Regions from separate parts of the Bradyrhizobium manausense genome, predicted to be linked through region 2. Evidence: riboswitches for the same ligand, from Rfam matches in the RefSeq annotation. Region 2 holds a riboswitch; the other holds the start of a gene.
The links. Region 2 has a riboswitch for cobalamin ahead of JQ631_RS04775 (TonB-dependent receptor). Riboswitches for the same ligand answer to the same signal wherever they lie in the genome.
Positions count from the first base shown of each region.

Region 1: linked by a shared signal. The riboswitch ahead of JQ631_RS21235 (TonB-dependent receptor) and the one ahead of JQ631_RS04775 (TonB-dependent receptor) in region 2 are both predicted to bind cobalamin.

Region 1 covers NZ_JAFCJI010000002.1:192,776-208,218, forward strand. The annotation lists gene JQ631_RS21205 (acetyl-CoA C-acetyltransferase) at 1-224, opposite strand, end outside; gene JQ631_RS21210 (GH1 family beta-glucosidase) at 344-1,807, opposite strand; gene JQ631_RS21215 (hypothetical protein) at 1,962-2,369, opposite strand; gene JQ631_RS21220 (sugar-binding protein) at 2,755-3,708, shown strand; gene JQ631_RS21225 (sugar ABC transporter ATP-binding protein) at 3,739-5,256, shown strand; gene JQ631_RS21230 (ABC transporter permease) at 5,253-6,278, shown strand; gene JQ631_RS32350 (TonB-dependent receptor domain-containing protein) at 6,524-7,198, opposite strand; gene JQ631_RS21235 (TonB-dependent receptor) at 7,229-8,899, opposite strand; cobalamin riboswitch at 9,074-9,280, opposite strand; gene JQ631_RS21240 (TonB-dependent receptor) at 9,494-11,965, opposite strand; gene JQ631_RS21245 (histidine kinase) at 12,136-13,497, opposite strand; gene JQ631_RS21250 (response regulator) at 13,682-14,302, shown strand; gene fghA (S-formylglutathione hydrolase) at 14,376-15,221, shown strand; gene JQ631_RS21260 (DUF3280 domain-containing protein) at 15,291-15,443, opposite strand, start outside.
Region 2 covers NZ_JAFCJI010000001.1:1,049,203-1,064,645, forward strand. The annotation lists gene JQ631_RS04730 (cobalt-precorrin-6A reductase) at 1-734, opposite strand, end outside; gene cobJ (precorrin-3B C(17)-methyltransferase) at 1-12, shown strand, start outside; gene cbiE (precorrin-6y C5,15-methyltransferase (decarboxylating) subunit CbiE) at 745-1,926, shown strand; gene JQ631_RS04740 (cobalamin biosynthesis protein) at 1,923-2,291, shown strand; gene cobM (precorrin-4 C(11)-methyltransferase) at 2,288-3,070, shown strand; gene JQ631_RS04750 (cobyrinic acid a,c-diamide synthase CobB) at 3,070-4,380, shown strand; gene cobA (uroporphyrinogen-III C-methyltransferase) at 4,377-5,108, shown strand; gene cobF (precorrin-6A synthase (deacetylating)) at 5,105-5,854, shown strand; gene cobT (nicotinate-nucleotide--dimethylbenzimidazole phosphoribosyltransferase) at 5,865-6,917, shown strand; gene JQ631_RS04770 (histidine phosphatase family protein) at 6,918-7,490, opposite strand; cobalamin riboswitch at 7,563-7,764, shown strand; gene JQ631_RS04775 (TonB-dependent receptor) at 7,881-10,235, shown strand; gene JQ631_RS04780 (PepSY domain-containing protein) at 10,248-11,681, shown strand; gene JQ631_RS04785 (maleate cis-trans isomerase family protein) at 11,797-12,531, shown strand; gene hydA (dihydropyrimidinase) at 12,528-13,952, shown strand; gene JQ631_RS04795 (NAD-dependent succinate-semialdehyde dehydrogenase) at 14,121-15,443, shown strand, end outside.

The sequences.
Region 1 (15,443 bases), on a different contig from region 2:
AGCGCCGACATGCGGCCGAGGTCGCCGCCTTGCGTTGCGACCTGTGCGCTACAGCCCCAGACGATGTCGTCGACATCGGCCGTGTCGATGCCGGTGCGGTCCGCCAGCGCACGCAGCACGGTCGCGCCGAGCTGCTGCGGATGAATGCCCGACAATGCTCCCTTGCCGGCCTTGCCGACGCCGCGCGGGGTACGGCAGGCGTCGATGATCAGCGCGTCGGTCATGGGCGTTGTCCTCTTGTTGTGAGCGTTGAGGACGGTTTTGAATCAGGGGGAGAGTGGAGTCAATGAGCGGCGAACATGCCCCTCTCTCCCGGATTTTCCGCTGCGCGTAAAATCCTGCCTCACGCCCCCGCGGCGTTCTTCGCGATCACGTTGCGGTAGAAGCTCGCGCTGAGTTTGGGCGTTCGCATCTGGGTGTCGAAATTGACGTGGTACAGCCCAAACCGCTTGTTGAGCCCGTATACCCATTCGAAATTGTCCATCAGGCTCCAGAGGAAGTAACCGCGCACCGGCACGCCCTCGGCGGTAGCGCGCTGGAGCTGGGCGAGATAGTTGCGAAGGTACATGATGCGGTCGGTGTCGTAGATCTTGCCGTCTTGCGTCACCTGGTCGTCGCCGGAAGTGCCGTTCTCGCTGATGTAGATCGCGTTCGTCTTCCAGATCTTGGCGGCGAGCCTCGGCACCCAGTAGATCGTCTCCGGGCCGACGCGGAGCCAGTCCGAATTCATGTGCGGAAAGGCCTTCGGGATCGGCAGCGGCATGAAGCCCGCCCCCTGATCGGACGCGACGATGTAGTGTTGCGGCGCGTAGATGTTGAGGCCGAGGAAATCGACCGGCGAGGAGATGATCTTCAACTCCGCATCAGTGTATTTCGGCGCGTCGGCGCCGGCATATTTCAGAAACGCATCGGTGTAGCGACCGGTCATGATGACGTTGAGATAGCCGCCGTTCATCTCCCGCAGCGCGATCTCGGCGGCGCGGACGTTCTCGGGCGTATCGATCGCGGGAATACAGGCATCAATATTTTCGGCCGGCCCGACCCGCGTGCCGCGGCGGCCATGGGCGCGTACCGCCTGCACCGCGAGCCCGTGCGCAAGCGCGCTGTTGTGCCTGATCTGGTTCACTTCGGCTTGCGGCAAGGTCAGGCCCGGCGCATCGATTCCGATGCCATAACCGAAATAGACGAAGCGGCCGCTCTCGTTCAGCGTGAACACGTTCTTGACGCGATCGGTCAGGTGCTCGGCGACATAGGCTGCGTAGTCGCCGAATATCTTGCAGGTCTCGGTCGAGCGCCAGCCGCCGAAGCGATCCTGCAGCGATTGCGGCAGATCCCAGTGATAAAGCGTCAGCCACGGCTCGATGCCGTTCTTGAGGAGCTCGTCGACCAGGCGATTATAGAAGTCGAGTCCTTTCGGGTTCGGCTTGCCGTCGCCGTCAGGAAATACCCGCGGCCAGGCCACGGAGAAGCGATAGGCCTTGCAGCCGAGTTCCCTGATGAGCGCGATGTCTTCCTTGTAGCGATGGTAGTGCTCAACGGCGCGGTCGCCGGTGGTACCGTCCTCGATCTTGCCGGGGATACGCACGAACTTGTCCCAGATCGAGGCTCCTCGCCCGTCCTCTTCGACCGCACCCTCGACCTGATAGGACGAGGTCGCGGTGCCCCAGACGAAGCCTGCCGGGAAGCCGCCGGCGCTGCGTGGCGCCGTTGCCGGCTTGGCCTCCGCGACCTCAAGAGGAGCCGTGATTCCAGCGGCGGACAGACCCGCGATTTTCGCGAACTGGCGACGCGAGACCTTGTCCGACATTGATGCTGCCTCCGGCTGATTGCTGCGGCGGCACCATGGCGGGGCGGAAGCGTTTTGAGAAGCGCCCGCACCGAGATTTCAGGATGCAGAATTGCGCCGCGCGGGCGCACCATGTCGGGGCAGGCAATGCGGCGAGCCGCGATGGCTTCTGTGCTCAGCGCGAGCGTTTCGGCAACCTTGGAAGCTTGCCGGGATTGAACGCTGGGACCTGCCCGGCTGGTTCGGGCGATGCCGCCGGCGGTTCCGTCAGAATGAGCGTTCCCTGCAGGACGACTCCCCGCGCCTGCCCTGCTGTCGCCGTGTAGGTCGCAATCTTGCCGGGGCACGTCCCTTCGATGTCCAGCGTGAGTTCATCATAGACGCCGAAGACCGTGACGCGTCCCTCGGTATGGCGCTTGGTCAAAACGGTCGCGGTGAAGCGATCGCCATCAACCCTGCACGAGCCGTGATACGTCATCAGGCTGTCGCGGCCCCAAATCTGGCCGTCTGCGACATGGACAATGCCGGTGCCCTGATCGAGCGGCGTGTTGTACCACGCCGCGTAGGTACCATCCTTCAGCATGGGAGCAGTCTCCCCCTGGTCTCGCCACGCCAATCATCCGCACGATCAGCGCTAAAGCCCGGTTAACGACGCGGCCCGTACCAACCCGGTAGGCCGCCTCGGAGACTTCAAGTTCCTTGATCAAGTTCAGGATGATGAACGCCCGCCAGGCGAGCGCCGGGGCGATTTCGCGCGAACGTCAGCCCCTGTTGCACGCTCGGCGTGCCTTTGCTACGCTGAGGTACGTGCCTCATTTCACCTCACGGGCCGGCGGGTGACCGCGCCTGCCGCAAGGATGCGGTCGGCGGCCGACCTGCGCGGCCCGCGAGATTGAGACATGCGCCCAATTCGGGCTCAAGCAGAGTTGGCCTTCATGAAGGGCTGACCGCACAAGGGGAGGATGAACATGCAGCGTCTCTTGATCGCAGGTGTATCTGTCGCATTCACAATTGCTCTGGGCCTCGGTTCGGCGAACGCGGCCGACAAGAAGGTTCTGGCCTTCGTCGTCAACGGCGCGTCCGACTTCTGGAAGATCGCGGAAGCCGGCGTCAAGAAGGCCCAGGGCGAGCTGCCCAATTACAATCTTCAGCTCAAATATCCGGAACAGGCCGCCGCTGCCGTTCAGCAGCGCATGATGGACGACCTCGTCGCTGCCGGTGCCGCCGGCATTATGGTGAGCGCGGTCGATCCGAAGAACCAGGTCGAGCATCTCAACAAGATCGCCTCGCAGACGCTGCTGTTCACCACCGACAGCGATGCGCCGAACTCGAAGCGCATCGCCTATATCGGCTCGTCCAACGTCGATCTCGGCAAGGACGCCGGCAAGCTGATGCTCAAGGCGCTGCCGAACGGCGGCAAGTGCGTCGGCTTCGTCGGTCTGCCCGGCGCCGACAACGCGCGCGAGCGCATCGAGGGCGTCAAGGAGACCATCAAGGGCTCGAAAGTCGAGCTGGTCGACGTTCGCGGCGACGAGATCGATCAGACCCGCGCCAAGCGCAACGTCGAGGACATCCTCGCCGCCATGCCTGACGTGAGCTGCCTGGTCGGCTTCTACTCCTACAACACGCCGCGCATCTATGAAGTGCTGAAGGAGGCCGGCAAGCTCGGCAAGATCCAGATCATCGGTTTCGACGAGGATCCGATCACGCTGGGCGGCGTCAAGGAAGGCGCGATTGCCGGCACTGTCGTGCAGCAGCCCTTCGAGTGGGGCTATCAGGGCATGAAGCTGATGGCGAAGTACATCGAGGGCGACAAGTCCGGCGTGCCCGCCAACGGCATCATCATCGTGCCCGGCAAGGTCATCGACAAAGCCAATGTCGACGACTTCATGGCCTCGATGAAGTCGATGCTCAAGAAGTAGGAGACCTGCGGGCGTTGCCCGCAACCGTCAATGCCTGAGCCTTTTCTCGAACTGATCGACATCAGCAAGAGCTATCCCGGCGTGGTCGCACTCGACCACGTCGGCCTTGCCGTGTCGCCGGGCGAGGTGATCGCCCTGATCGGCGAGAACGGCGCCGGCAAGTCGACGCTGATGCGGGTGCTCGGCGGCGTGGTCGAGCCGAGCGGCGGCAGCATCCGCGTCGACGGCGCCGAGCGGAGCGCGTTCACCGTGGCCGAGGCGATCGCCGCCGGCATCGCCTTCGTGCATCAGGAACTCAATCTCTTCGACAATCTCGACGTCGCCGGCAACGTATTCATCGGCCGCGAGCCCGTGCATGGCGGGCCGCTGCGGCTGATCGACCGCAAGGCGCTCTACGCCAGGACACAGCCGCTGCTGGACCGCCTGGGGGCCGATTTCGCGCCGGACGCGCCGCTCGCCGAGCTGTCGCTGGCGCAGCGTCAGCTCGTCGAGATCATGAAGGCGCTGTCGCTCGATGCGCGGCTCGTCATCATGGACGAACCGACCTCCAGCCTGACGCTGGCCGAGACCGACCGGCTGATGCGGGTCATCGCCGGCCTCAAGGAAGACGGCGTCAGCATCATCTTCATCACGCATCGCCTCAACGAGGTGATGCAATGTGCCGACCGCGCCGTGGTGTTGCGCGACGGGCGCATGGTCGGCGCGCTGACCCGCGCCGAGCTGTCTCCTGCGGCCATGATCCGCCTGATGATCGGGCGTGACCTCAAATCGCTCTACGTGCCGCCGGCCGCTCCGCCCGGCGAGGCCGTGCTCGACATCGTCGAGGCCGTGACCGAAACCTATCCGGAGCGCGCGGTGAGCTTGTCGGTTCGACGCGGCGAGATCCTGGGGCTCGCAGGCCTCGTCGGTTCCGGACGCACCGAGCTGGCGCGCGCGATCTTTGGTGTCGACCCGCTCCGCGACGGCGTGATCAGGCTCGAGGGCGATCCGATCCGGGTCGCGAACCCGCGCGCGGCGATCGACCATGGCATCTACCTGATCCCGGAGGACCGCAAGGCCTGCGGGCTCCTGCTCGACGTGTCGATCGCGGAGAACATTTCGCTGCCGGACCTGTCGTCCTATCTGCGCTTCTTCCTGGTGAACACGGCGCAGGAGACCGAGAATGCCCGCAGCCAGCGCGAGCGGCTCAAGATCCGCGCGCCCGACGTCAAGACCACGGTCGGCTCGTTGTCCGGCGGCAATCAGCAGAAGGTCGTGCTGGCCAAATGGCTGTCGATGCGGCCCAAGGTGCTGATCTTCGACGAGCCGACGCGCGGCGTCGACGTCGGCGCCAAGCAGGAGATCTACGAGATGCTGCGCCGGCTGACGGACGCGGGCGTCGCGATCCTGATGATTTCGAGCGACATGGAGGAGGTGATCGGGGTCAGCGACCGGATCGCCGTCATGCACGAGGGTGCGATCTCGGGTTTCCTCGATCGCAGCCAGTTCAGCGAGCACAACGTGCTCCAGTTGGCCGTCGGCCACGCGGTTGAGATGAGGGTGCCTTGAACAAGAAAGATCTGAGCCTGCTGGTCCTGATCCTCGTCGTCGGCGCGGTCGTGGCCTTCATCAATCCGCGTTTCCTCTACGTCGGCAATCTCTCCAACACGCTGAACCAGGTCGGGATGTTCGGCATCTTCTCGATCGCGGAAGCCTTCGTCATCATCATCGGCGGGATCGAGCTCTCGGTCGGATCGGTGATCGCGCTGCTCGGCGTTCTCTTCATCGACCTCATCGTCAATCACGACGTCAACTGGATGCTCGCCTTTGCCGCGATCATCGCGAGCGGCCTCGTGATCGGCGTCGTGCACGGCGCGCTGGTGACGCGGATGCATATCCAGCCGTTCGTGGTGACGCTGTGCGGACTTTTGATCTATCGCGGCGCGGCGCGCTATTACACCGAGGACGCGACCGCCGGCTTCGGCTACGGCGCGAGCTTCCCGACGCTGGAATGGCTGATGGCCGGCCGCACCAACGTCCTGGGCTTTCCGCTGCCGCACAGCGTGGTGGCGCTGATCGTGGTCGCCGCCGTTGCGTGGGTGCTGCTGCACCGCTCGGTATTCGGCCGCTACCTCTACGCCGTCGGCAAGAACGAGGAGGCCGCGCGCTATTCCGGCATCCGCTCCGAGCGCGTGATGATCTCCGCCTACGTCATCTGCGGCGGGCTGACCGCGTTCGCCGCGATCCTGTTCGCGATGTACACCCGCTCGATCTCGCCGGCCGTGCACGGCTCGTTCTATGAGCTCTATGCCATTGCAGCGGCCGTGCTCGGCGGCTGCTCGCTGCGCGGCGGCGAAGGCTCGATCATCGGCGTCGTGCTCGGCACCGTGCTGCTCCAGGTGCTGCAGAACCTCGTCAATCTGCTGGGCATCCCGAGTTCGCTGAACTTCGCGGTGATGGGCGCGGTGATCCTGATCGGCGTGCTCGCCGACCAGTATCTCGTCCAGCGCCGGCAGCGCGTGGGTGCGGCCAAGGGCCGAGGGCAGCCGAGCCTCGCGGCCGCCCCGCTCGAGCAGGTGAAGGCGGAGTGAGGAAGCCCGAAAACAACCCCATGCACAGTAGGCGAGGACAGCGAAATCAAAAGCTTAAGACGTGATGAGATCGGGGTAAATCGTCATCGCGCATGAGCCTGCTGTTGAGGCGCATGATTTCTGAAAAACAGCATATCGCTTGACCCGTCGGGCAAAACAGGCGCATAGTGGCATCATCGCGACCTTTGGCCGTCCCGCCTCCTGGCTACGCTGTTGAGCCCAAGCAGGCGACATGCACGCAGGCCTTACCATTTGAATGACGCCGCCACCTCGTAGCTTCGCGGCGCGCCCAGGATGATCTGGTCGGTATAACCGGGATCGCCCCAGGCCGCGTAGAGCTTGTTCGTCAGATTGCGCACGCGGAACGAGAGCCGCGTGTTCTCGACGCCGCTGAAATAGGTCTTCGGGATGTCGACGAACGCGAATGCATCGAACGTCGTGTAGGCGTTCATGACGACCATATTGTCCTGAAAGTTGAAGCGGTCGCCGACGTGACGCATCGAGGCGCCGATCTCGACCGGAAGTGTCGTGTCGAACCGATAGGACGCGCCGGCATTCGCGACGAAGTTGGGCACATTGGGCGGCGTCTTGCCCGAATAGGACTGGAACACGCCACCACCGTCGACATAGGTGAAGTCGATGAAGTGCGATTGTACGAAGGCGGCATTGCCCCACAGTTTCAGCCCGTCGACCGGGTTGATCGCCGCCGCGATCTCGATGCCCTTGGACTCGATCTTGCCAGCGACGTTGAAGACGATGCCACTTTCGGGGACGTAGACGTTCTTGCGCTCGATGTCGAAGGCCGAGAACGTGGCCTCGGCGCGTTTGTCGGCCGATTGCAGCTTCACGCCGGTCTCGTAGGTCCGCGACGTGGTCAGCAGCAGCGGCACCGACGGCGCCAGGATGAAGATGTTGGCCACCGTCGGGTCCGCAGCAGTTGCGTACTGGCTTTACAGCATGACGCCGGAGGCGATGTCCCAGGTGTAGCCGATGCGGCCGGTGATGGGATTGAAGGTGGTCGAGAAGGGATAGCCCTTTGCGGATTCGAGCACACCACTGGGGTCGAACCGGGTGCGGTCCAGCTTGATGTCCTCGAAGCGGATGCCGCCGATCAACGCGAAGGTCGAGGTCAGCTTGAGCCGGTCCTCGAACGACAGCGATGCGGTGTTGACACGGGTGTAGATCTTCTCGTCGCTCCGGTTGCCGTAGAGCCCACGATCCGGATTGAGCAGGTCGACGTAATCGTTGCCGAACAGCGTATCCTGCGAGACGTTGAACTGGTTGTTGCTCGCCGCCACGGTTGCAACGAAGCGATTATCCATGCCGCCGATACTGGAATTGACGGTGAGATCCGTAATGTTGCCGTAGAGCCGTTGCGCGTGATCCAGCGCCAGGCGTTCGCGATAGATGCTTTGCGCACCGGCGAGGCCGCCAACGGTCTGGTCGAACGAGGATATCTCGTTGTTGAACCAGTGCCGGTGGGCGTCATAGCCGTAGACCTGGCTCTTCAGCGAGATGTCGTTGGTGATGTCCCATTGAAAGCCGCTGCGCAGCCAGAGTTCGTTGGCGCCGCTGTGATTGTCGAGGACGTTGTAATTCGTCGTCAACGTGCGCGCGTCGATGGTCGCCGGAACCGACGTGCCGCCGCCGAGATAATAGTTGCTCCAAGTCCCGGAGACGATGCCATTCGTCGGCACGATACCTGCCCCGTTCGCCGGCACGATCGGTGTTCCCCAGTAGAAGCGGTCCTTGTCCTGCTTGTACTCCGCCGCCCCCCAAACCTTCAGGCTGTCGTTGACGCGATAATTCAACTGACCGGAGACGTTGCTGAGCTTCGAATAGGAGTCATCGATAAAGCTCTTGTCGTTGAAATGACTGATGTCGAAGCGGTAGTCGAGACCGTTGATCAGCGTAGAGCCGCCCGATCCGTAGCCGGCGCGATAGCCGTTGAAGGAATCGTAAGAGGTGAAGGCCTCATTCACGATCGGACCCGTATGCGGCGCCTTGGTTACGTAGTTGACTGCGCCGCCGGTCGCGCCGAGGCCGGCCACGAGCGAATCCGGCCCCTTGATAATCTCGACCTGCTGGAGGCCCGCAACGTCCATAGGGCGGCCGGTCATGGTCGACGGCCCGATCGGGATGCCGTTATAGAGCGTCGTGAGCTGATCGCCGCTGAAGCCGCGCATCGAGAAGATCGCGGGCGCGCCTGGCGCATCGCCGCCGGTGACACCGACCGCCGCCTTCGCGACGTCAGTGGTAGTCCGGATGCCCCGGTCCTGCATGGTCTGCTGGCTGATCACCTCGACGGTCGCGGGTGTTTCCCGTGCCGAAATGCCAAGGCGAGAGGAGACCCCGGTGACCGGGGCGGTGTTCAGCGGTGTCGTGTCGCTCGTGGGCTGGTTGATGGGCTTTGCAGCGATCAGTGCCGTCGGTCTCCGCGTCGTGGCCCGGCGCGCAGTGCGAGGCTTCTGATTGCCCGGGCTGACCGCGAGGGCCGGCTTGGGGGTGGATGGGGTGACGGTCACGGGGCCGATTTCGACCGGTGGCTTGTTCTGGGCCGCATTCTGCGCGAGCGCCGCCGATGACAGCGACGCTGAAGAGAGCAGAGAGATCAAGAACACACGCGAAAACCCTGGCGTAACGCCAGCATGAAAATGAAGATATTGCACGACAACGCTCTGCGGCGACGCAAACAAACTGCCACCGCGGTTGCCTTCGTTATCTACCTTCGCCCCAGGCGGCAGATACTCCGGCTACTTGTCAGACATCAGGGCACCCCGCCCAATGCGTTCGCGCGTGACTCATGGCTGGCAGCAGGTTTCCTGGCTCGCGGGTTATCGCCTTCGACCACCTTCCCAGAGACCAGAACGCGCTCCAGTGGCTTTGTTGGTCGTCGGCTATCCGCCTACAGTTGCGGGGGCAGCCGCGGAATTGTCCACTGATGTGGACGCACCGCATTCCCTTGAATAGTCCTTGCGGACACTACCGACCGAAAAACTGACATCCGACGCCAAGCTGGTCAACACCGCGGGTGGGCCACAATGTCGCAATGAGGCACGACGGCGCCGTACCGTGTCACTTTGGCAACGATCTTCCGATGCCCGCGAAGCGGACCGCCTCAGTTGCGAGCCGCTAAACCGGGGCCCAAGCTCGGACCTGAGAATGAATCAACCATTCGCCGTCAGCGTACGCATCAATTCGCAATGGTCTGCGACCTAGAACGTCACCCGCATCCCCGCGTAAAACGCGCGCGGCCTTGCCGGGCTCAGTGAGCGCGGATCGGTGAAGGGGTTTCCGCCGTTGGTGAAGTTCGGCACAGCCGTGGTGTCGAAGAACTGTCCGTAGGTCGCGTACCTGTTGTCGAAGATGTTGTCGACCTTGCCGTAGAGCTGGACGTTCTTGGTGACCTGATAGGACGTGTGCAGGTTGAACACCGTGTAGGATGGCAGCTTCGAATATTGGTTGGATTCATCGCCGACCAGGTACTGGCTGGAGACGAACAGCGCGTTGCCGCCGACTTTCCACTCATCGGTGATGGCGTAGTCGACACCGAGCTTGACGCGGTGGCGCGGGACAGCGGGGATCTGGTTGCCGGGCAGCACCTGGATGTTGCCGTCGGCATCCGCGAACGGGCTGTCCGAGCCGAGCGTCACGGCGTCGAGGAAGCGGGCATCGACGAAGGTGTAGCTCGCCTGGAACTGAAGCGTCGGTGATTTGATGTTGACCTCGGCCTCGAGCCCCTGCCGCCTCGTCCTGCCCACGTTGGTGAAATAGCCAAAACCGGTCCGGCCGGGAACGGGGACGGCCAGGATGTCGTCATAGTTGGTGGCGCGGAAGCCGCCGATCTTCCAGCCGAGCGTGCCGATGTTCAGCTCCCTGGTGCCGCGCAGGCCCGCTTCCACGGTCTTGGACACGACCTGCTTCAACGGCGGATCGGAGACCAGAAACGCCGCGATCAGACAGGGGTTGTTCGGATCGGCGCAGCCGAGCTCGAGCGGCGTCGGCACGCGGTTGGCCTCGGAATAGCCGGCATAGGCGGTCAGCTCCGGCGTGATCTTGTAGGTGCCGCCGATGACAGGATTGAACCTTGTGTAGGTGTAATCGCCGTTCAGCGCGGTGCCGAGCTGGTCCTCCAGCGAGATGCGCGCCACGTTGAAGCGGCCTCCGCCCGAGATCGCGAAGGCGTCCGTGACGTTGAACGTATCCGTCGCATAGAAGCCGTTATACTGATTGACGGTCCGCAGCGAGACGGGGCCGGCAACGGGGTCCGTCGTGGGCGTCGGGCCCAGGAAGATGCCGCTGCCGCTGACGACGTAATTTTCCCCTATCGTGCCGATTTCCGCGGTGGCGTTGTAGCGCGTGACGCTCGCATCATAGCTCGTGCCCATCACGAAGCGGTTGTCGTGCCCGAACAGCTGGTCGGTATTGGTCGCCTGCCCCGATACACCGAAGGTGGTCGAACGTATGGAGCTGCGATCGATCTCGCCGAGAATCGTGCCCGTCGGAAAAGGATTGGCAATCGGCAGGCCGTTGACGCCGTTTGCGGCCGTGGCGCCGTCGCCAAAGCAGAGAAGACCAGCAAGTCCCGGATCGGTGCACTCTTGCGCGTCGGTCGGATTGCCGTCGACGATCTTCTGCTCGTACCTGCGCAGATGCGCGGTGCCTTCGAGCGTCCAGGTCGGCGTCGCGTCGGCCTTGGCGGTCAGGTTGAGGTAGCCGACGCGGTTGGAGCTGGTCTGAGGTGTGGTGTAGGTCGCGCCCCAGTAATTGTTCAGGAGCTCGGCCGGAACGGTGGCGCTGGCGCCGAAATCGTTCTTGGCGACTCCCATGTTGACGTGGAATTCGCTGTCGCCGGCCTTGTAGCCGACGTCGCTGTAGAAGCGCCGCACGTCCGATTGGGAGAAGTTGCGGAAACCATTGTCGTGCAGGCCTTCGAGCGCAGCGTAGACGCCGTAGTTCTGGTCGACCTGCTTGCCCCATTGCGCCGAACCCTGGATGCGGCCGAACGAGCCGCCCATGAGATCGACCTCTGCGCCCTGATAGGTGAAGCCGTCCTTCATCTGCAGATTGATCGCGCCGCCGAGCGCGTTGAGGCCGAAGACAGGGTTGTTGGTCACCAGTGTCACCGACCGAATCGCGGCGGTCGGGATCAGGTCCCAGTTGACGGCGTCCGAGAAGGCCTCGTTGATGCGCACGCCGTTCTGGTACACCGCGAGTCCTTGCGGCGTGCCTGTTATGGGCGAGGCGACAAAGCCGCGAAACTCGACATTGGGCTGGAACGGGTTGCCGGTGACCTCGCTGATGCTGACGCCGGCGATGTTGTCGCGCAACGCATCCGTGACGTTGAGCGAGCCGGTGCGCTTGATCTGGTTGGCATCGACGGCGTTGATCGCCGACGGAACCTTGTCGACCTCGAGACCTCGGCCGGTGCCGGGCGCGGTTGGATAGACGTAGATCCTGCTGCGACCGCTGGGCTTGCCGGAGTTCGCTACAGCCCGTGCGACCGGCCGCCGGGCCGCGCGCCGTGGGGTCGGCTGCGGCGCCACCACCTCGACAGCGGGCAGGTTCTGGACGTTGGTTTCCTCGTCCTGCGCAGCGCCTGCCGCGGTCACGAAAGCGAGTCCGGACAGCAGCCCGGTCGAGACCGAGGCCATCAGCAGACGTCGCGCGTGTCCCAGCTTGCCCATCCCCAACGCTCCACCCGTCACCTTCGGCTGTTTTCGATTTCGCCGCTTGGTTGAGACGAGTGTATTCGGCAGTGGCTCGAGCACTAGCTACAAAAGGTCGGGCATTGTCCGCACCCGTTTTCCCGACCAAATCGGGAATTATTCCCGATCGGGAATTTTCCCGAGCAGGATCAGGCCGCGGCGGTCGGAACCAACGCCTCCACGGTGACGCCTCCGCCCTCGCCCGAAGCCACGTTGAGCGTACCGCCGAGCGCCAGAATGCGCTCGCGCATGCCGACGAGGCCGAAGCCCAGTTTCTGGCCGGGCTCCATGCCGCGGCCATTGTCGCTGACCCGCACCCGGGCACAGAAGCGGCCATCGCGGCCCGGCTGCTCTCCCGGCTCGATCACGACGTTGATCGCGGTCGCACCGGCATGGCGGAACGCGTTCGTCAGCGCCTCCTGCACGACGCGGTAGATCGTGAGATCAGCCGTCTCTCCGGTGGCCCCGAGCGCCGGCGAGATCGTGGTCTCGATCGTCACGTCAGGATGCGACTCGCGCCACAGCCGCGACAGCGATTCCAGCGCCTTGCCGAGGCCAAGCTCGGCAAGGCCGACCGGCCTCAAGCGCTCCAGCACGCGACGGGTGAACTGTTGCAGCGCGTTGATCTGCTCAAGAAGCGCGCCGCCGTGTTTTCGCACCGCCTCCGCGCTCGGCGCGCGGCCGTCCGCCAGCTTTGCCAGTGCGCTGGCATGCGCGCGCAGCGAGAACAGGTACGGCCCGAACTCGTCATGCAGCTCGCGCGCGATCTCCTTGCGCTCGACGTCCTGGAGCGACACCGCGCGCTCGGCAAGGCGCCGCTTGTCCTCGACCGCCTCGCCCAGCGTCGCCGCCAGATGATTGAGCCTCGTGCAGATCGCGGCCAATTCGGGCGCGCCCCCGGGTGCGACTCGCGCGTCGTAGTGCCCGTCCTCGAGCTCGCCCATGGTCTGCGCCAGGGATTCCAGCGGCGCGAGTGCCCGGCCCACGACCGTCATCATCACCAGGAACAGCACCAGCGCGATCGCTGAGCCGACTTCGAGCTGGGTGACGATCGCGTCCCAGATCTCCGCGATTTCGTCATTGGGGTGCGAGGTGATCACGAGCGAGCCGGGCTGGCCATGGACCGAGGCCGGCACGCTGACCGCGGTCTGCTCGGGATGAACCAGGCTGACGAACCAGGCCGGCGGCCCGGGCGTGTCGTCATCGGTATCAGGACGCGGCGGCGTCAGCGGGTTCCCGCCGGCGTCCCGGAGCGCGATGCTGACATGGCGCAGGCGGTTGAAGTCATGCGCGATCTGATTGAGCCGGGCATTCGGATCCGGCGCCTCGTTGAGATCGGCAACGATCATCTCGATGAATTCGCGCGCGAGCCGGATCACGCTCTGGTCCTCGGCCTGCACGCGCGGCCCGGCCTCCGCGACCTGACGGCCGATGTTGACGGCGAGCCCGAGTGCCAGCAGCAACGCCAGCAGAAGGTTGATGCGCCCGCGCAAGGATAGATTTTGCCACATTGCTTTCGCCCAAGCCTCGCCAGGGATCGCTCGTGCCCGTCCGATAGCGTTGACAGAGCCGAAGCGCCCGATATCTAATCGGAAGCGTACAGCAATCCCGGCCGGGTTGCATGAGCCGACGCGCTTCGTCATTCGGCATCATGCGGCGCGACAATGCAGGCCGGCGCTGTCACGGGGAACGCCTATGCGCATTCTGATCGTGGACGATCATCCCATTGTCGCCTCCGGCTGCCGCGCCGTGCTGGCCGATGAGGGCGAGATCGAGATTCTGGAAGCCGCCGACGCCGAGGATGGCGAGAGCATCTTCATCGTCGAGCGCCCCGACCTCTGCGTCATCGACATCAACCTGCCGACCGTCTCCGGCTTCGAGCTCGCGCGCCGCATCCTCGAGCGCGCGCCCGAGGCCCGCATCATCATGTTCAGCATGAACGACGACCCGGCCTTCGCGGCGCGCGCGATCGAGTGCGGCGCCAAGGGCTACGTGTCCAAGACCGGCGATCCCGACGATCTCGTCGAGGCGATCCGCACCGTCGGCGGCGGCGGCACTTATCTTCCGAGCGCGATCGCGCGCAGCATCGCCTTCGCAGGACCTGCGCTGACGCAGAGCCCGCTGTCGAAGCTGAACGCGCGCGAGATGGAGATCTTGCGGCTGCTCAGCGCCGGAAAAAGCCTGTCCGAGATCGCCTGGCTGGTGCAATCGTCATACAAGACCGTGGCCAACACCTCCTCGATCATGCGCCAGAAGCTCGGGGTGAAGACTTCGGTCGAGCTGGTACGGCTGGCGATCGACAGCGGCGTGGCCTAAGAAGCTCGCCACAAACTTCGGTCACACAAGCATTGCATCCTCGATGTGGCGAGATGCCACGGAGCTATCAGGCATGACGATCCAGACTGTCTCGACCAATACGTCCTATGGCGGCGTGCAGGGCGTGTATCGCCATGCGAGCGCGGCGACCGGAACCGACATGGTGTTCTCGGTCTATGTTCCCCCACATGCGCAAGGCGCCAAGCTGCCTGTAGTCTGGTATCTGTCCGGCCTCACCTGCACCCACGCCAATGTCACCGAGAAGGGTGAATTCCGCAAAGCCTGCGCCGAACTCGGCCTGATCTTCGTCGCCCCCGACACCTCGCCGCGCGGGGCGGACGTGCCTGGCGATGCCAACAACGCCTATGATTTCGGCCTCGGCGCCGGCTTCTATGTCGATGCGACCGAAGCGCCGTTCGCCCGCAATTACCGGATGTGGAGCTATGTCACCGACGAACTGCCCAAACTGGTATCGGGAAATTTTCCCGTCGATGCCAGGCGGCAGTCGGTGATGGGCCATTCCATGGGCGGTCACGGCGCGCTGACGGTGGCGTTGCGCAACCCTCATCGCTATCGCGCCGCCAGCGCCTTTGCCCCGATCGTGGCGCCGTCGCAGGTGCCCTGGGGCATCAAGGCGCTGACCGGATATCTCGGGCCGGACAAGGAGACCTGGCGCAGCCATGACACGGTGGCGCTGATCGAGGACGGCGCGAAATATTCAGGCTTCCTGGTCGATGTCGGCGAGGCCGATAATTTCCTCAAGGAGCAGCTCAAGCCGGAGCTGCTGCAGGCCGCATGCACCAAAGCCAACATCCCGCTGACGCTGCGGCGCCAGCCGGGCTATGATCACAGCTATTATTTCATCTCGACGTTTATGGGCGATCATCTGCATTGGCATGCAGAGAGATTGAAGGCCTAGCGGCTGCTCGCTGCTTTCTTCCTTCTCCCCTTGTGGGAGAGTGAAACGGCACCGCCGCTGCGACGCCACCTACTCCGGCTTGCCGTAATTCGGCGCGAGCAGGCGGTTGCGGATCAGATAGCTCATCGTGCGCGACCAGGATTCGTCGGTGTTGCCGCGCATGTCGGCGCTCGCCGCCGTGATCATCTTTCCTGTCTTCACGTCGCGCAAATAGATGTTGAG
Region 2 (15,443 bases):
CAGGTCCGATGACCAAGCCACTGCATCACCTCAGCGACGCTCTCGACCCGTTGGCGCTCGGGCAGCGTCGGCCGCGAGATCATGATCACGGGCAGGCCGAGCATACGGGCAGCATCGATCTTAGCGCGGGCGCCGCCGCCACCGGAGTTGCGGGTGACGACCCACGCGATGCCGCGTGTGCGCATCATCTCCAGTTCGCCATCAAGCATGAACGGCCCGCGCGACACGATCACATCTGCTGCGAAGGGCAGGGGTGCCTCGGGAGGATCGACGAACCGCAGGGTATAAATATGCTGCGGCTTCGTCGCGAACGGCGCGATGTGCTGCCGGCCGATGGCAAGGAATACGCGTGCCGGCACCTCGGGCAGGGCGGCAGCCGCAGCGGCGACATCGCCGACTTCGGTCCAGTTGTCGTCCGGCGCTCTGGCCCACGGCGCGCGTTCCAGCGCAATCAATTGCGTTCCGGTTTCCGAGCAGGCTTCAACGGCGTTGCTGCTCATCTCGGCAGCGAAGGGATGCGTCGCGTCGATCACATGCGTGATACCTTCGCCGAGGATGTAATCTGCAAGCCCGCTCGCGCCACCAAAGCCGCCAATGCGGGTCGGCAGCGGCTGATCGGCAGGCAAGCGCGTGCGGCCGCCATAGGAATAGACGGCGTCAAGACCCGCGTGCGCGATCTCTGCGGCGAGCAGGCTCGCATCGGAAGTTCCGCCCAGAACAAGGGCGCGTGTCATGGTTGATTCCTTGGCTGATCCCTGGCTGACCATCATCGGTATCGGCGAAGATGGCCTTGCCGGCCTGTCCGAAGCAAGCCGAAAGGCGCTTGCTGGCGCGGAAACCGTGTTCGGCGGTGAACGGCATCTGGCGCTCGCAGATGTCGGAGCCCGCGGCCGCGCATGGCCGGTGCCGTTCGATGCCGACGTCGTGCTGAGTTGTCGCGGCCGGCCGACGGCGGTGCTGACCTCCGGCGATCCGTTCTGGCACGGCGCCGGCGCAAGCCTTGCAGAGAAGCTCGACGCGGGCGAGTGGATCGCGCATTCCGCGCCATCGACCTTCTCGCTCGCTGCCGCGCGGCTAGGCTGGCGGCTCGAATCCGTCGTCTGCCTCGGGCTTCATGCCGCGCCATTCGAGCGGCTCGTGCTGCATCTCGCGCTGGGCGCGCGGATCATCTGCCTCGTGCGCGATGGCAAGGCGGCCGCTGATCTCGCGAAATGGCTGAGTGAGCGCGGCTGGGGCGCCTCCGCGTTCTGGACTCTCGCCGCACTCGGCGGGCCACGTGAAGCCATTGCGCAGCAACGTGCGGACAGCTTTGCAGGCGATCGCGCCGGAAACCTGGTCGCGGTCGCTATCGAGGCAGGGGGCGGGCAAGGCCTGCCCCGCAGCTCCGGTCTTGCGGATGATCTTTTCGTCCATGACGGCCAGATCACCAAGCGGCCGGTCCGTGCGCTCGCGCTGTCGACCCTAGCGCCGCGCCAAGGCGAGCGGCTGTGGGACATCGGTGCCGGCTCGGGCTCGATCTCGGTGGAATGGGCGCTGTGCGGGGGCACGGCGATTGCCGTTGAGGTCCGCGAGGATCGCGTTGCGAACATCCGCAGCAATGCAGTCGTGTTTGGACTGGCGCATCGGATCACAACCGTCGCGGGGAGGGCGCCCGAAGCTCTCGCCGCGCTGGACGCGCCGGATGCGGTCTTCATGGGTGGTGGCCTCGATCGCGCAATGTTCGATGCTGTCTGGTTACGACTTTCGCCAGGCACTCGGCTTGTGGCACATTCAGTGACGCTGGAAACGGAAGCGCTGCTCGGCGAATTGCATGGGCAGCATGGCGGCGAATTGGTGCGGGTCGAGATCGCCCATGCCGCTTCGCTTGGCCGCTATCGCTCGTGGGAGGCGGCGCGACCCGTGGTGCAGTGGAGTGCGATCCGATGAAGGTCGCCGGGCTCGGATTCAGGCAGGATGTGTCGCTGGCGTCGTTGCGCGAAGCGCTTGCGGCCGCGGGCGGTTCTGAAGGCCTTGTGGCCGTGGCAACCGTCAGCGACAAGGCCGACACAGAGGCCTTGAAACTGCTCGCGCGCGAATGCGGCGTGCCGATCAAGGCTGTGCCGGCTGAAATGTTGGCCGATGTCGATACGCCGACGCAGTCGCAACGGATCACCGAAAAGTTCGGCACTGGTTCCGTCGCGGAAGCCGCGGCACTCGTAGCCGCCGGCCCTCACGCGCGGCTCATCGCGACGCGTGCGATCTCGCGGGATCGCACCGCGACCGCCGCGATCGCCGAAGGAGACGGCCCATGACCGTACATTTCATCGGCGCCGGGCCGGGCGCTGCCGATCTTCTCACCCTGCGCGGCCGCGATCTCATCGCCGCATCTCCGGTTTGTCTCTATGCCGGCTCGCTGGTGCCCGCGGGCGTGCTGGCGCATTGCCCGGCCGGCGCGCGCATGATCAACACCGCGCCGTTGTCGCTCGACGAGATCATCGCCGAGATGGCCGCCGCCCATGCGGAGGGCAAGGACGTCGCGCGGCTGCACTCCGGCGATCTCTCGATCTGGTCGGCGATGGGCGAGCAGCTTCGCCGCCTGCGTGCGCTCGGCATTCCCTTCACGGTTACACCGGGCGTGCCGTCTTTCTCGGCCGCCGCAGCAGCGCTGGAGGCCGAGCTGACGCTGCCCGGTCTCGCCCAGAGCGTGGTGTTGACCCGCACGCCGGGCCGCGCCAGCGCGATGCCTGAGGGCGAGAGGCTTGCCGCATTCGCTTCCACCGGTGCGGTGCTCGCCATCCATCTGTCAATCCATCTGCTCGACCAGGTCGTTGCCGAGCTGACGCCGCATTATGGCGAAGACTGTCCGGTCGCGATCGTCTGGCGCGCGAGCTGGCCGGACCAGCGCATTGTGCGCGCGACGCTTGCGTCGCTCGATAGCGCCGTCGCTGCCGAGATGGAGCGGACCGCGCTGATCCTGGTCGGCAAAACCCTCGACGCGGCGAATTTTGACGAGAGCCGGCTCTATGCGGCCGACTACGACCGACGCTATCGGCCCGTTGGTGCCGAGCCGCGCTTTCCGGAGGCGTCGTGATGGCTGCAGGTCTCGTCATCTCGGCTCCAGCTTCCGGCGTCGGCAAGACCACGCTGACGCTGGCGCTCGCCCGGGCCTGGCGCAATCGCGGCTTGAACGTGCAGTGCTTCAAGAGCGGGCCTGACTATATCGACCCTGCCTTTCATGCTGCTGCGACGGGACGTGCCTCCGTCAACGTCGATAGCTGGGCGATGGATCGCGCCACGATCGCGCATCTCGTCAGCCGGGGCCTTGATGCCGATATCGTTCTCGCCGAGGGCTCGATGGGCCTGTTCGACGGCGTTGCCGCGCGCGGCGTGTCCGGCACCGGTGCCACCGCCGACATCGCGGAGATGCTTGGCTGGCCGGTCGTCCTCGTGATCGACCCGTCCGGGCAGGCGCAGACGGCCGCGGCGATCGCTGCGGGCCTTCGCGATTACCGCGCCGGCGTGCGTCTTGCGGGCGTCGTGCTCAATCGTGTCGCGAGTCCTCGCCATGAAGACCTGGTGCGTCGTGCCCTCAAAGATGTCGGCATCACTGTGTTCGGCGCGCTGCCGCGTCATGCTGAGATCAGCCTGCCGAAGCGGCATCTCGGTCTGGTGCAGGCCGAGGAGCAGGCCGAGATCGGCAAGCTGATCGATGAAGCGGCGCGCTTTGTCTCCGAGCACGTCGATCTCGATGCGGTGATGCGATCGGCGCCTGCCTGGTCGCCGCAAGCCGCATCGAATGGCGTGAGCGTCACGCCGCCGGGCCAGCGCATCGCGCTGGCCCGCGACGCCGCGTTCTCCTTCGTCTATCCGCATATGCTGGAAGCCTGGCACGCGGCGGGCGCGGAGATCGCGACATTCTCGCCGCTGGCCGACGAAGCGCCTGATGCCAACGCCGATGTGTGCTGGCTGCCCGGCGGCTATCCCGAGCTTCATGCCGGCACAATCGCCGCCAATGCGCGCTTCCGCAGCGGCCTGCGCGCCTTTGCTGAAACGCGGCCGGTGCATGGCGAATGCGGGGGGTATATGGTGCTAGGCAATGCCTTGACCGACGCCGACGGTATCAGCCACGAGATGATGGGCCTGCTCGGTCTGGAGACGAGCTTTGCCAAGCGCCGCATGCATCTGGGCTATCGCCTTGCCGCGCTCGCTGCACCCATGCCTGGACATCAGGCCGGCGCACGCCTGCGTGGCCACGAATTCCATTACTCGACGATTCTCGCGCAGCCCGACACGCCACTGGCGGTCGTTCACGACGCCACCGGCGCGGTCATCGCTGAGACCGGCTCGCGGCGCGGACACGCCACCGGCACGTTCTTCCACCTGATCGCGGAGGATCGGTGAGCGGTTTTGTTTCCTTCATTTCCGCCGGTCCCGGCGATCCTGAATTGCTCACGCTCAAGGGCGCCGCGCGGCTGCGCGAGGCCGACGTGGTGCTCTACGACGATCTTGCCTCTGGCGCGATCCTCGATCTCGCACGCTCCGGCGCCAATCTCGTCGCGGTCGGGAAACGGGCAGGCCGGCCCTCGACAAAGCAGCATCATGTCAACCGCCTGCTGGTCGACTATGCCGCCACGGGCGTACGCGTCGTGCGGCTGAAGTCGGGCGACGCCGGCATCTTTGGCCGGCTCGAGGAGGAGCTGGAGACGCTCCGCGAAGCCGGTATCGGCTACGAGATCATTCCCGGCGTCACCTCGGCCTGCGTCGCGGCCGCACAAGCCGGCATTCCCCTGACCCGCCGCCACACCGCGCGCCGGGTACAGTTCGTCACCGGCGCCGATGTCACCGGCGAACTGCCGCCAAATCTGAACTGGGCGGCGCTGGCCGATCCTGACGCGACGACGGTGGTCTATATGGGCCGGCGCACTTTTCCGGCGCTGGTCGCGAAATTGATCGAGCACGGCCTTGCACCCACGACGCCGGCATTGTTCGCCGAGTCCCTCGGCCGCGCCGACGAGCGGCTGGTGCGGACCACGATCGCCGAACTCGCCGATCAACTCGCACGCGGGGGCGCGGCGTCCACCGCGGCCGTGATCATGTTCGGCGCGCTGGCGGAGGGCGGGTCATCATGATGACGCTGACCCTGATCGGCATCGGCTGCGGCGACCCCGGGCAGCTCACACGCGCCGCGATCGAGGCGATCAATGCCGCCGATCTCGTCCTGATTCCGCGCAAAGGCTCCGCAAAGTCTGATCTTGCTGATCTCAGGCGAACGATCTGCGCCGACGTGCTCACCAACGACGCCACACGTATAGCCGAATTTGATCTTCCCGTGCGCGACGCCGGTGAAACCGAGTATCGGAAAGGCGTCGATGATTGGCACGATGCGGTTGCCGCAACCTGGTCGCAGACGATCGAAAATCATCTCGGAAGCGACGGCAAGGCCGCTTTGCTGATCTGGGGCGATCCCTCGCTCTATGATTCCTCGCTGCGCATCGCGCGCCGGCTCGTTCCGTTGCCCAAGATCGAGGTCGTGCCGGGCATCACCTCGATTCAGGCGCTGTGCGCGGCGCATGCGCTGCCCCTCAACGATATCGGCGAGCCCTTCCTGGTGACGACCGGGCGCCGCCTGCGCGAAGGTGGCTGGCCGCAAGGCGTCGACACCGTTGTGGTGATGCTCGACGGCGGCACGGCGTTCCAGTCGCTCGATCCGAAGGGCCTGCATATCTGGTGGGGCGCCTATCTCGGCATGGCTGATCAGATCATCCTATCCGGCGCGCTGGCTGAGGTCGGTCCACGCATCGTCACCGCGCGGCGAGAGGCGCGCGAGCGTCACGGCTGGATCATGGACAGTTATATTTTGAAGCGCAGGCCGTAAGCGAGGCAGCATGCTCCCTGATTGGATCACTCAAAAGTGCCCCGACATTTCCGCCACCCATCGTGAGGCGGCGGTCGCGCGGCAGGCGCAACTGACAAAGCCGACCGGCGCGCTCGGCCGGCTCGAGCAGCTCGCGATCGAGCTGGCGGGCCTGCAGGCGACCGAACGCCCTCGCGCGGCACGCGTTCCGATCATCATTTTCGCCGGCGACCACGGTATCGTTGCGCAGGGCGTGTCGGCCTATCCGCAAGCGGTCACCATCGCGATGATGGCGAATTTTGCCTCAGGCGGCGCTGCGATCTCGGTGCTGGCGCGCGAGCTGGGTTCCTCCCTGGAGGTGGTCGACGCGGGCACGCTAGCCGAGGTGGCGATGCCAGGTATCGTCACGGACAAGCCGCGCCACGGCACGCGCGATTTCAGCATTGAGCCTGCGCTCACGCCGGCGGAGTTGGCGTTCGCCTTCGAGGCCGGTCAGCGCGCGGTGGCGCGCGCAAAAATCGGTCAGCCCGATCTCCTGATCTTCGGCGAGATGGGCATCGGCAACACCACGACGTCTGCGGCGCTCGCTGCGAGCCTGCTCGACATCAGTGCCGAGGAGATCGCGGGCACCGGCACCGGAGTCGATGCTGCAGGCCGCGCGCACAAGGCGCGCGTGATCGATGCGGCGATCGCACGCCATCGTGTTGTGGGCGGAACGCCTGAAGAAGTCCTGTGCGCCGTCGGCGGCCTCGAGATCGCGGCGATCTCCGGCGCCATCATTGCGGCCGCGCAGGCGCGCATTCCCGTGTTGATCGACGGCTTTATCGTATCGGTTGCGGCACTCGCGGCGGCGCGGCTGAACCCGTCGTGCCAGCCATTCCTGCTTCCGTCGCACCAATCGGCCGAGCAGGGGCATCGGTTGGTGCTGCGCGCGCTCAACGTGCAGCCGCTGATAAGCCTCGATCTCAGGCTCGGCGAGGGATCGGGCGCGGCGATCGCGCTGCCTCTGGTGCGATCGGCCTGCGCGCTCCACAACGACATGGCGACGTTCGCGCAGGCCAATGTGCCGGATCGGCCGGCCTGATCAGGCCATTCGCTGATTGACCGCGACGACGCGCCAGCCGGTCGCGAGCCGATCGATCCGGGTCAGCGACAGCGGATCGATCACGAAGCGCAACGCCGCTTGTGGCGTCATGTCGAGCGCGACGCAGAGCGCGGCGCGGATCGTGCCTGAATGCACGACGAGCGTCGCCGGCCCGGCGCTTATCCGTGCGAGGCCCAGCCGAACGCGCGCGACCTGATCTTCAAAGCTCTCGCCGCCAGGCGGTCGTCCGCGCGCCGGATCGTTCCAGAACTGCGCATAGGCCTCGCCACCACTCGTCGCCAGCTCGTGATGCTGCCGGCCGGTCCACGCGCCAAAATCCTGTTCACTGAATTCGGTCACCAATTTGGGCTCAAGCCCCAACGCCCGAGCCGTCTCGACCGTGCGTCGCGCCGGGCTGGCATGACTCGCCGCATCCCGAGGCAGGCACCGGCGCAGCGCCTCGAGCTGCGAGCGATCGCGCAGGTCGGCCGGCGCATCGTTCGCATGGATGGTTCCCGCGACGCCGTCGACGGGGGCATGCCGTATCAGCCAGAGGAAGGTCTCGCCTTCCATACAGATCTCCCGGGAAGTTGGGCGCTGTAGCAATATCGCCGCATCTAGCACATTGACTCTGTCTCCGCCGTAATCCTAGATGGCGATGACGGTTTCCCCGAGAGGGGATGAAAAGGGAATGCGGTGCGGGGACGTTGTCCCCAATGCCGTAGCTGCCCCCGCAACTGTAAGCGGTGAATCCTTCGTCAGAAGCCACTGGGTCCTCGGTCCCGGGAAGGCGACGAAGCGGTCACGACCCGCGAGCCAGGAGACCTGCCGTCAGCCGTGGTCACACGCGAAGATGTCGGTCGGGGAGTACAGACATTCGGCTCTATCGGAAGGCTGAAAGCCTGATGATGGGACCTTGGTTCGCGGTGACGTGCCACTGACGTCACACCGAGGTCCAGGACCGTGTCTTCCATCCGTATCGTACGACCACGCCACTTTCTGCTGGCGTCCGCCGCTCTCACATCTCTTGCCGCTATCGACATGCCGGCTGCCCTGGCGCAGCAGGCCCGCGAGCCCCTGCCGGCCGTGGAAGTGTCGCCGCCGCAATCCCGCAAACAGGCAAGGCCGGCCGGCCGGGACGCTGCAAGCGCAGGCCGTACGGCTGCGCGGCGACGCGCGACCGCAGCGCCGGCGTCCAGGCCGGTGGTGCCGAACGCTGCGGCGCCGACGCCGCTCAACAGCAACGCAATCGCCGAGAGCGCCTCGCGCCTTGGCCTGACCGTGCGCGAGACGCCCGCGACCGTCGAGGTGATCTCCGCCGAGACCATGCGCGAACAGGGCTACCGCACCGTCTCCGACGTCGCGCAAGGGGCAGTCGGCGTCACCGCCGGCGACAATCCGGCCGAGCCCTCGGCCTTCTCGATGCGCGGCTTCACCAACAGCCAGATCAACACGCTCTACAACGGCATCAAGATCGGTCCGCAGAACATGACCTCGCGGATCGTGGACACCGCCAATCTCGAAGCCGTGGAAATCCTGAAAGGTCCGGCCTCGCTGATCTCAGGCGAGGGCGCCGCCGGTGGTGCGATCAATTTCGTCACCAAGCAGCCGCACACCGGGCCGATCCGGAACGAGGCTGACTTCTCCTATGACTCACTGAATTCCTTCCGCGCCTATTACGGCTCGGGCGGCAGCACCAACGTCCAGGGGCTGGACTACCGCTTCGACGTCAGCCGGTCCTCGCTCAACGGTTTTGCCGACGACACCAACACCAGGACGCTCGACGTCTCCGGCCAGCTCAACTACCGGATCTCCGACAGCCTCAAGGTCTGGGGTGCGATCGAATATCGCGAGGATCGCGGCAAGGCCTATTGGGGCGCGCCGCTCGTGCCAGTCGCTTTCAGCGGCTCGCACGCCACGGCAGGCATCGTCTCGGGCACCTATATCGCGTCCAATGGCTCGAATCTCGGGCCGATCACCATCGACGACCGCACCTTCAACACCAACTACAACGTCCTCGACAACCGCAACGTGGCGCAGGAGGTCTGGCTGCGTGGTGGCTTCGAGTTGAAGCTTGCCCCCGATCTGACGCTGAAGAGCCAGGCTTATGCCTACGGCGCGGAGCGTTCGTGGTTCAACAACGAGGTGGAGGCGTTCAACACGGCGACGAACACGGTTGACCGCAGCCGCTTCTACGTGGCGCACAGCCAGCGCCTGGTCGGCAACATCACCGACCTGACCTGGGATGCGAACATTGCAGGCTTCGATAATCGCCTCGTCACGACGCTGTCGTCGAGCTACCTCGATTTCGTGCGCCCGGGTGCTGCGAATTTTCCGGGCGATTCCGTTGATCTCGTCGATCCCGTCAGGGGATTCTACGGCCTGCTCACGACCAAGCAGCAGACCGCACGCATCGACAACGAGGCGCTGTCATTCGAGGATCGGCTGAAGCTCACGCGCACGTTCTCGCTGATCGGCGGCCTCCGTGTCGAGCATATCGGGCTCGATCGCAACTCGACCGACGTTAACGGTCTGGAGAATGCGAATTTCCCGTTCTCGAAATCCTGGGCGCCCGTCACCGGCCGCATCGGTTACACCTGGGAAGCTGTTCCGGGTCTGACCTTCTTCAGTCAGTACGCCACCGGCGCCGACATCTCGGCCAACAACATCTTTCTGCTCGCGCCGACCCAGAACCTGGATCTGACGACTGCGCGCACCTACGAGACCGGCGTCAAGCACGTGTTGTGGGACAACAGGGCCGAGTGGTCGTTCTCGGCCTACGATATCGTGCGCAAGAATGTCTATGCGGCGGCTGGTGGTCAGACGCTCAACATTGCCGGACGGCAGGAATCGAAAGGTGTCGAGCTCGCCGGGGCAATCCGCCCGATCGAGCCTCTGCGTCTCTGGGGCAACATTGCCTATGTCGACGCGCGCTATGCCGACTACGACTTTGCCGGCGGCTCGTTCTCGGGCAACACGCCGCCGAACGTGCCGCGCATCGTTGCGAATGCGGGCGCGTCCTGGCGCTTCTTCACGCCCTGGCCGGTGGAGATCGGCATCACCGGCCGCCATGTCGGCGACCGCTACAACAGCGACGCCAACACGGTGACCATGAACGCCTACACGGTTGGCGATATCTACGCTTTCGTCGACATTCCCAGGACGGTCTTCAATGCGGTCGACCAGGCCCGCCTGACCTTTCGGGTGCGCAACTTTACAGACAAGCGCTACGCGATCTGGGGCGACCCATTCTATCCCGACCAGATCCTCCTGGGTGCACCGCGGACCTATGAGATCTCGGCTGCGTTCAAATGGTAAGGCATTGACCGCATGATGGGCGCGATCGTCCTGTTGCACCGCTGGCTCGGAATCGCGTTCTGCCTCCTGTTCGCGATGTGGTTCGCGAGCGGGATCGTGATGCACTTCGTTCCGTTCCCGTCGCTGACGGAAGCGGAACGCTTTGCGGGGCTCGCGGCGGTGGAGCGCCAAGGATCGATCATGGCAGTGGCCGACGCGGTATCCGCCAGCGGGATCACCGACGCCACGCGCGTTCGGCTTATCCAGCGCAGCGACGGGCCGGTCTATGTCGTGTCGGGACCGTCGCGTCTGCGCGCGGTCCGCGCATCCGACGGAGCCGATGCATCGGTCACGTCGCCGGACGTCGCGCTCGCCATTGCCCGGGATCACGCCCGCAACCGCGGGCTCGATGCCGCGCGTGCAGAGATCGTCGCGCGCGAGGATTACGATCAATGGAGCGTGCCGAACGGCTTCGATCGCCACCGGCCTCTGTTTCGTGTTGCGCTTGACGATGCGGCCGGGACCGAGATCTACGTTTCGTCGCGCACCGGCGAGGTCGTTCTGGATACGACGCGGTCAGAGCGAGGCTGGAACCTTGTCGGCAGCGTGCTGCACTGGATCTATCCGACGGCCCTGAGAAGCAACTGGGCGCTGTGGGACCGGGTGGTCTGGACTGCATCGCTGGTGGCCTTTATCGGAGCGGTGTTCGGCGCAGTGCTCGGGATCATCAGGATCAGGCCGCGGGGAGGGCTGCTCGGCTCGCCCTATCGCGGCTGGCACGCCCTGCATCACGTCATCGGTCTCGTCGCGACCGCTTTTGTGCTGACCTGGATATTCAGCGGCTGGCTCTCGATGGATCACGGCCGGCTGTTCTCGCGCGGGCAATTGACCCCGGCGGAGACTAGCGCAACGAACGTAGTGCCCGATTGGAGGGCGGATCCATCTCTCGGTCAGCGGCCCGTTTCGTCTTCAGTCTATGAGGTCGAATGGTTCGCTTTCAATGGAAGTGTCTATCGACGTGACCGGACCGGTCTTGGCAGTCAGACCTTGATCGAGGCAGACGAGCCAGCCCTCAATCCCCCGCGGATGTTCCTGGATGAGCCCGACGTCCTGAGCTTGACGACGCGTCTTTCGGCCAATTGCGGTCCAGCATCTGTTCTCGCCGGCAACGACTCCTATCCCGCCCAATCCATCGTTCCCGGCGCGCCGGTCTATCGCTCCCGTTGCGGCGACCTGTGGTTCGACATCGACGGGGCCGACGGCAGCATCCTGCAACGGCTTGATGCCTCGCGCAGGGCCTATCGCTGGTTCTACAGCGCACTGCACACGCTCGACTTCCCGGTCCTGATCGCGCATCCGCGCCTGCGCGACGTGCTGATTGTCGGGCTTTGCGCCCTTGGCCTGGTGTTTTCCGTCACCGGGATCGTGATCGGCTGGCGGCGTTTACGGGCGACCTTCGCTGGCTGAAATTCCCGGCGGCAGATGAGAAGCAGCCTGCAAAATTGCCGGTTGCGCAGATGCCAACGGGCGAGGATGATCCCTTCGGAGGGGCGTCGCAGGCCTCCGCAACGGAGCGTGATCGATGTCAATCCAGCGCAAGCGCCTCGGCATGATCACGCCGTCCTCCAACTCGGTGCTCGAGCCGGTCACCAGCGCGATGCTGCACGGCGTGGCCGACGTCACCGCGCACTTCTCGCGCTTTCGCGTCACCGAGATCGCGCTTGATGCCGCGGCGCTCGGCCAGTTCGACGCCTCGGTGATGTTGCCGGCGTCGGACCTCCTGGCCGATGCCAAGGTCGATGCCATCGCCTGGAACGGTACCTCCGCAAGCTGGCTCGGCATTGACAGGGACAGGAGCCTTTGCGAGGCGATCACGGCGCGCACCGGCGTACCGGCAACGACCTCGACGCTCGCCTGCATGGATGCCGCCCGCGCGCTTGGGGCCCGACGCGTCGCGCTCGTCTCGCCCTATACTGAGGACGTGCAGCGGCGGATCGACCATGTCTGGGCCGGGGAGGGCATCGTACCGTATGCGGAGCGCCATCTCGGCTTGCGCGACAATTTCTCCTTCGGCGAGGTCGCACCCGCTGATATCGCGGACATGATCCGCGCGGTGGCGGCGCAGGGGGCCGACGCCGTCGTCATCCTTTGCACGAATCTCGACGGCGCCGCGCTTGCCGCGTCGCTCGAACGAGAGCTCGATATCGCGGTGCTCGACTCCGTCGCGGTCACGCTGTGGCGAACCCTCGGTCTCGCCGGCGGCGACATCGCGGCGCTGGCATCGTGGGGACGAATATTCAAGGCTTCAGTGAAATGACGGAGACAGCAGTGACGCAGCTCGATCTCGCCATCCGCGGCGGCACCATCGTGACCGCCAGCGACGAGTTTCGCGCCGACATCGGCATACGCGACGGTCGCATCGTCAGCATTGCGGATAGCATCGAAGGTGCTGCGCGCGAGGTCGACGCGACGGGGCTGCTGGCGCTGCCCGGCGGCATCGACAGCCACGTCCACATCTCGCAAGCCTCCGGCCCCGATGTCGTCATGGCCGATGATTTCGCCTCGGCGACGCGCGCGGCGGCTGCCGGCGGCAACACCATGGTGCTGCCCTTTGCGCTTCAGGAGAAGGGGACGTCGCTGCGCACCTGCGTCGAGAACTACCGCAAGCTCGCCGAAGGTGAGTGCTACATTGACGTGGCGTTCCACCTCATCATCTCCGATCCCACGGCGGTGGTGCTTGGACAGGAGCTGCCGGCGCTGGTGAAGGACGGCTACACCTCGTTCAAGGTGTTCATGACCTATGACGACCTCGTGCTCAGCGACAACCAGCTGCTGGAGGTGTTCGAGGTGGCGCGCCGGGAGGAGGCGCTCGTCATGGTTCATTGCGAGGGCTACGACGCCATTCGCTTCCTCACCAGCAAGCTGGAGCGCGAAGGCCACATCGCGCCCTACTATCATGGCGCCTCGCGGCCCCAGGCCGTCGAGCGCGAGGCGACGCATCGCGCCATCAGCCATGCCGAGGTGATCGGCGTTCCCATCATGATCGTCCATGTCTCGGGGCGCGAGGCGATGGAGCAGGTCCGTTGGGCCCAGCAGCGCGGCCTGCCTGTTCACGCCGAGACCTGCCCGCAATACATCACGCTGACGGCCGACGACATGAAGGGCCTCAACATGGACATCACGGGCGCGAAATATGTCTGCTCGCCGCCGCCGCGCGATGTCGAGAGCCAGCAGGCGATCTGGGAAGGCCTCACGTCAGGCGTGTTCCAGACCTTCTCCTCCGACCATTGTCCGTTCCGCTATGACGACCCCAGGGGCAAGCTGACGCCGAATGCCCGCACGTCGTTCCGCTGGGTGCCGAACGGCATCCCCGGCATCGAGACCCGGCTGCCGATCCTTTTCTCCGAGGGCGTCTCGAAGGGCCGCATCACGCGCCAGAAGTTCGTCGAACTGACCGCGACCAACCACGCGCGCATCTACGGCCTCTATCCCCGCAAGGGCTCGATCGGTGTCGGCTTCGATGCCGATATCGCGCTGTGGGACCCGAAGCTGAAGAAGGCCATTCGGCAGTCCGATCTGCACCACGGATCCGACTACACGCCATGGGAGGGCTTTGACGTCACCGGCTGGCCGGTCACGACGATCGCGCGGGGGCAGGTCGTGTACGAGCATGGCAAGATCGTCGGCGACAAGGGCGCAGGCGAACTGCTGGGCCGCGGCAAGTCCAGCCTGGTGTGACAGGCCTTGATGCGCCGCGGCGAGGCGGTGTCGCCCCTTGCGCATACCTTCCGCGCGTGGCTGCGGCATCTTTGATCCCTTTCCGCCGGCCGCCTTTCGGTGTAGCTCTGCGCCCACCTAAGCGGCGGCCGTCGATCGGGCCGCCGAAATCATGCAGGAGAGCCAAGGATGTACCCGAAAGTTCAGATGTTCATTGCCGGCGAGTGGACCGACGGCACCTCCGGCAAGTCCGAGGACATCCTCAATCCCGCCACCGGCCAGGCGATCGGCAAGACGCCGCATGCCTCGAGGGCGGACCTCGACCGCGCACTGGAAGCTTCGAAGGCCGGCTTCGAGGTCTGGCGCAAGACCTCGCCGTTCGACCGCTACAAGCTGATGCGCAAGGCCGCCGACATCATCCGCTCGCGCGCCGCCGAGATCGCCCCCATCATGACCATGGAGCAGGGCAAGCCGGTCGTGGAAGCGCAGGGCGAGACCATGCTGGCCGGCGACCTCATCGACTGGTTTTCGGAGGAAGCCCGCCGCGCCTATGGCCGCATCGTGCCGCCGCGGATGGGTAACGTCTCCCAACTCGTGACCAAGGAGCCGGTCGGCCCGGTCGCGGCGTTCACGCCCTGGAATTTCCCGATCAACCAGGCGGTGCGCAAGATCTCGGCCGCGCTCGCGGCCGGCTGCTCGATCATCGTCAAGGGGCCGGAAGAAACCCCGGCAAGCTGCATGGAATTGGTGCGCGCCTATGCCGACGCGGGCATTCCTGCCGGCGTCGTCCAGCTGGTGTTCGGTGTGCCGTCGGAAGTGTCGGAATATCTGATTCCGCATCCGATCATCCGCAAGATCAGCTTCACCGGCTCGACCGCGGTCGGCAAGCATCTGGCTGCGCTCGCCGGCCTGCACATGAAGCGCGTCACCATGGAGCTCGGCGGTCACGCACCTGCGATCGTGTTCGCTGATGCCGACCTCGACAACGCCGCGAAGATCCTCTCGGCCAACAAGTTCCGCAATGCCGGCCAGGTCTGCGTCTCGCCGACGCGCTTCATGGTGCATGAGAGCGTCTATCAGCCCTTCGTCGACAAGTTCGTCGCGGCCGCCAAGGGCCTCAAGGTTGGCAACGGCCTCGACAAGGACACCCGCATGGGTCCGCTGGCGAACCCGCGCCGTGTCGACGCCATGGAAGGTCTGGTCTCCGACGCCGTTCAACGCGGTGCCAAGATCCAGGCCGGCGGCAAGCGCATCGGCAACGAGGGCTTCTTCTTCGAGCCGACCGTCATCACCGACGTGCCGCGCGATGCCCGCATCATGAACGAGGAGCCGTTCGGACCGCTGGCGCCGATCACGTCGTTCCGCAGCTATGATGAAGTCGTGGCCGAGGCGAACCGTCTGCCTTACGGACTTGCTGCGTATGCCTACACGACCTCGACCAAGACGATGCAGGCGATCGGATCCGACATCGAGAGCGGCATGGTCTCGATCAACCATCACGGCCTGGCGCTG